DNA from 2 places in the Leeuwenhoekiella sp. W20_SRS_FM14 genome. Region 1 is predicted to be linked to the other one. Evidence: riboswitches for the same ligand, from Rfam matches in the RefSeq annotation. Region 1 holds a riboswitch; the other holds the start of a gene.
The links. Region 1 has a riboswitch for S-adenosylmethionine ahead of ACEN25_RS10565 (homocysteine S-methyltransferase family protein). Riboswitches for the same ligand answer to the same signal wherever they lie in the genome.
Positions count from the first base shown of each region.

Region 2: it holds a riboswitch for S-adenosylmethionine, as region 1 does, so the genes downstream of both, ACEN25_RS02745 (Na+/H+ antiporter NhaC family protein) here and ACEN25_RS10565 (homocysteine S-methyltransferase family protein) in region 1, are expected to answer to the same signal.

Region 1 is NZ_JBGQOK010000005.1:186,309-188,516, reverse strand. Features, by position in the region: gene ACEN25_RS10575 (hypothetical protein) at 1-25, opposite strand, end outside; gene ACEN25_RS10570 (carboxymuconolactone decarboxylase family protein) at 37-624, opposite strand; SAM riboswitch class I at 888-992, shown strand; gene ACEN25_RS10565 (homocysteine S-methyltransferase family protein) at 1,104-2,129, shown strand; gene metH (methionine synthase) at 2,140-2,208, shown strand, end outside.
Region 2 is NZ_JBGQOK010000001.1:658,381-660,588, forward strand. Features, by position in the region: gene ACEN25_RS02745 (Na+/H+ antiporter NhaC family protein) at 1-1,009, opposite strand, end outside; SAM-I-IV-variant riboswitch at 1,059-1,156, opposite strand; gene ACEN25_RS02750 (nucleoside deaminase) at 1,376-1,846, shown strand.

The DNA of each region.
Region 1 (2,208 bases):
GGTACTTTGCGGCGGCTAGATTCAATTTTTGTAATTTTATGCTTGAGCTTCCATTAGCTCGTTATCAATTTTGATTCCGGCAACATCGGCCAGAGTGTTTAGCATATTTACTAAATCTGCCTGTGCCATAAGTTCTTGTATCTCTGCATCATCAAAGCCGGCCTCGCGAAGTTTTTCAAAATCAGAATCTACGATCATATCATGGTTGAGTGCTGCTTTAGTTACTACTTTAATAGCAGTGCGATAGCTTTCAGGAATCAACGGACTTTCAAGATCATTTGTAACTCTAAAATTTTCATTCTCACTTATCATTGCACTCATACTGTCTGCAAAAATTCCGTGGGCTTGTGCGCAGTATTCACAGTTACGTTCTTTGGAGACGTTGTAGATTATAAGCTGTTTTAGAACGTTAGGAATATCACCTTGCATGAGTGTAGATTTTAATTTGGCCCAATTACCTTTTAACAGAATAGGATTTGACCCCTGACATTTAAACCAGTTTAAAACAAAAGGGATTTGAAGTGTTTTCTTAGTATCATCATAGATGGCTTTAACTTCAGCAGAAGCTTCTTCATAGGATACAACTTTAAAACGTGGATGTGATTGTGTAGTGTTGCTAATCATAGGTTTAAATTTGGTTTTGTTAAGGTAATACGTTTGGGTATACAAACTTAATTTAAAAAATAATTTATACAAGATTGTAAATCAGGCGATTAATATTTTAAGGGTACAATTACATGGCTTTTTAAGACTTTTAAGCGGATAAATGATTCATTTAAGCGTATTTAAAAACTGTTTTATTTTGATAACTTTTTAATTTTAATTCTTTAAAATTTGTGTATTCTCAAGTTGTTTTACAATCTTTGTAAACAAGTTCATTATTTATTAAGTTATCAAGAAAGGCAGAGGGATTAGACCCATTGAAGCCTTAGCAACCCTCCTCTGGAGAAGGTGCTACGTTCTACTCTTATTTAGTAAGGGATAGATAACAAAAAACAAGTCATTCTGGCTTTCCTTTTTATTTTCTTGATACCATAATTACTGAACCTTTCTAATTTAGAAAGCATTTTTTAATGTTTGTAATTGAAGTTTGAAAGAGATTTATGAGTCAGAATAATTTATATAATGTTTTACAAGAACGCATCTTAGTTCTTGATGGCGCTATGGGAACAATGCTACAGCGCTATAAATTCACTGAAGAAGATTTCCGCGGAGAGCGTTTTAAAGATTGGCCTAGTCCTGTACAGGGAAACAATGATTTATTGAGTCTTACTCAGCCTCAGGCAATTGCAGATGTACATGCTCAATATTTTGAAGCAGGAGCAGATATTGTAGAAACAAATACTTTTAGCGGCACTACGATTGCCATGGCAGATTACGGTATGGAGGCGTTGGTGTATGATTTAAACTACGAGTCTGCTAAAATAGCTAAAAAAGTAGCAGAAGAATTTACTGCCAGAGAACCACACAAACCCCGTTTTGTAGCAGGAGCAATGGGTCCTACAAATAAAACGGCGAGTATGTCGCCAGATGTAAATGATCCTGGGTTTAGAGCAATTTCATTTGATGAGTTGCGTATAGCGTATAAACAGCAAGCTGAAGCCCTTATAGACGGAGGGGTAGATATACTTCTGGTAGAAACAATTTTTGATACGTTAAATGCAAAAGCTGCTTTGTTTGCAATAGAAGAATTAAAAGAAGAGCGCGGTGTAGATGTCCCGGTTATGGTAAGTGGTACAATTACAGATGCATCAGGACGCACACTTTCTGGTCAGACCGCAGAGGCTTTTTTGATTTCAATAGGGCATATGCCCTTACTTTCGGTGGGGTTTAATTGTGCTTTAGGAGCAGAGCAATTAACACCCTATTTAGAGGTTATCTCTAGCAAATCTGATTTTGCCGTGTCTGCATATCCTAATGCAGGATTGCCTAACGCGTTTGGTGAATATGATGAGACAGCGCAGGAAATGGCTTCTCAAATTAAATCCTATTTAGATAAACAACTTATTAATATAGTAGGGGGTTGTTGTGGTACAACACCAGAGCACATACGCGCAATTGCGGAACTTGTAAAAGAATATAAGCCAAGACCCTTACCGGCTTTTAAAAATGGACAATCAGCTTTATAATATAGTATTTATGAATAACAGATTAGAAGCAGCTGATACGACTAAAGTAGCATTTAGGCCCTTAAAATTAAGCGGACTC
Region 2 (2,208 bases), on a different contig from region 1:
TCGTACTTACTAAGGTTGCAACGCCCAGTTCTGCAGTCTTTTTATTTTTAATTAGCTTTTTGATAGTTACCAGAATATATTCAATCCCGCCGTTACGGGCAACCAGAGCTGCGAGTCCGCCGGTGAGCAAGGACAATAAGAAGATTTCGGTCATATTTGTAAAACCTTCATAGGCAATTTTAGTAGATTCTATAAGCGTAAAATCGCCATAGCTAATGCCCAAAATACCTGCTGCCAACACGCCAACAAACAGGGTTATAAAAACATTAAGCCCAAGAATGGAAAGTAAAATCACCAAAATATATGGTGTAATTTTGAGTACATCATAGTTATAGCTTACAGTTGTAGCTTCAGTAGCTGTAAGATCTGTCCCTTGAAAAACTAATATAGCGATTGTGCCTATAGCTGCAGGTACGGCAATTTTTATGTTCTGTTTAAATTTATCACTCATTTTGGTGGCCAGTGATTGAGTCGCCGCAATAGTCGTATCTGAAATAACCGATAAGTTATCTCCAAACATACTACCACCTAAAAGCGCACCGCAAAGTATCGCCAGGTCTGCACTGCTATTAGCTGCAAAACCCACCACAATGGGAGCCAGCGCAACAATCGCTCCTACCGAAGTTCCCGTAGAAACAGATAAGAAACCTGCAATAACAAAAATACCCACGTAGATGTACTCAATCGCAATAAAGTCTAAACCCATATTTACGATAGCGTCAACACTTCCTGTCGCATTAGTGATGGCGGCAAAAGCACCGGCAAGCAAGTAAATCAAGCACATCGTAAGGATTTTATCATCACCACAGCCTTTTAAAAGCGTGTCTATTTTAGTATTAATAGACTGTCTAAACATTAGAAATGCGACTACAATCCCTACAATAACCGCAATAGGTGCGGGAAGTGCATAAAAATCGTTTTGATAAATACCTACACCGAGAAAGGTAACTACAAAAACGAATAAAGGAATGAGTGCTGAGAATTTTGGAGTAATCTTAAGTTCTGCCATTTTATAATTTTATACTCAAAAAGGCAATAGCAGTAATTACGTAAACGTATGTGTTAACAAGGTTTCCAAGTAATTGGCTTATCTATTTTAGCACCTTGCTCGTTATTGCAGGTTGCTATCTCCCTTATGAGATTCTGGATAATTAATTTAAGGGCGCAAAATTACTGTAGGAATAATTATTTGACCTACTTTAAAAGTTAATATTTTTATAATGTGGATATTCGCAAGATGTTGTATAAACCGGTGGGAGGGAAGTGGTATCTATTTATTCTTGACGGAAAATAATCGAATACCGGTGACTATAAGATAAATTAATTAATCTCTAATTATCGTAAACTCCTATATTTACAGCAAACACAAAAAATAATGAGCAACGAAGAATTTATGTTAGAAGCTGTAAATGCAGCTTTAAAAGGAATGCAAAACAATGAAGGCGGACCCTTTGGTTGTGTGATTGTTAAAGACGGAAAAATTATAGGTAAAGGAAATAATAAAGTTACTTCTACAAATGATCCCACTGCACACGCTGAAGTTACGGCGATACGTGATGCTTGTAAAAACCTGAATTCGTTTCAACTTGATGGTTGTACTATATACACTTCTTGCGAACCTTGCCCAATGTGTCTGGGAGCCATTTACTGGGCCAGACCCGATAAAGTGTACTACGGAAGCAGCCAGACTGATGCCGCTAACATAGGCTTTGATGATGCGTTTATTTATGAGGAAATTCCTCTGCCGTATGAGAAACGCAGCATCCCTTTTGAGCAATTGTCTCCCGAAGTCGCCATTAAACCATTTCAAGAATGGACAAAGAAAATAGATAAGACGGAGTATTAGAAAATATATAGTTAGTGAAAAAAAAAACGATTTCACCTATATCAATAACTAAAATGTTAGTTTTAATTAATGATGAAAATTTGTAGAAATTTTAAAAATCCCAATCCCTGAGAATCGCGTATTTGAAAATTTCTTGGACTTTGTACAGAATACGCGAATTTTGAGAATATCATTTATAAGCTATTTTAAACACGTAAAGTTTTTATTGAGTTTCTCGACTGCGCTCGAAATGACATCAAGTTGAATGATAATATTAAGGTGTTATTGAAATATTCAAAACTGTATTCGTAATGACAGTTTATTTGATACAGCCAATTCGTAATGACAGTTTATTTGATACAGCCAAAAGGAAAAACTAAGAA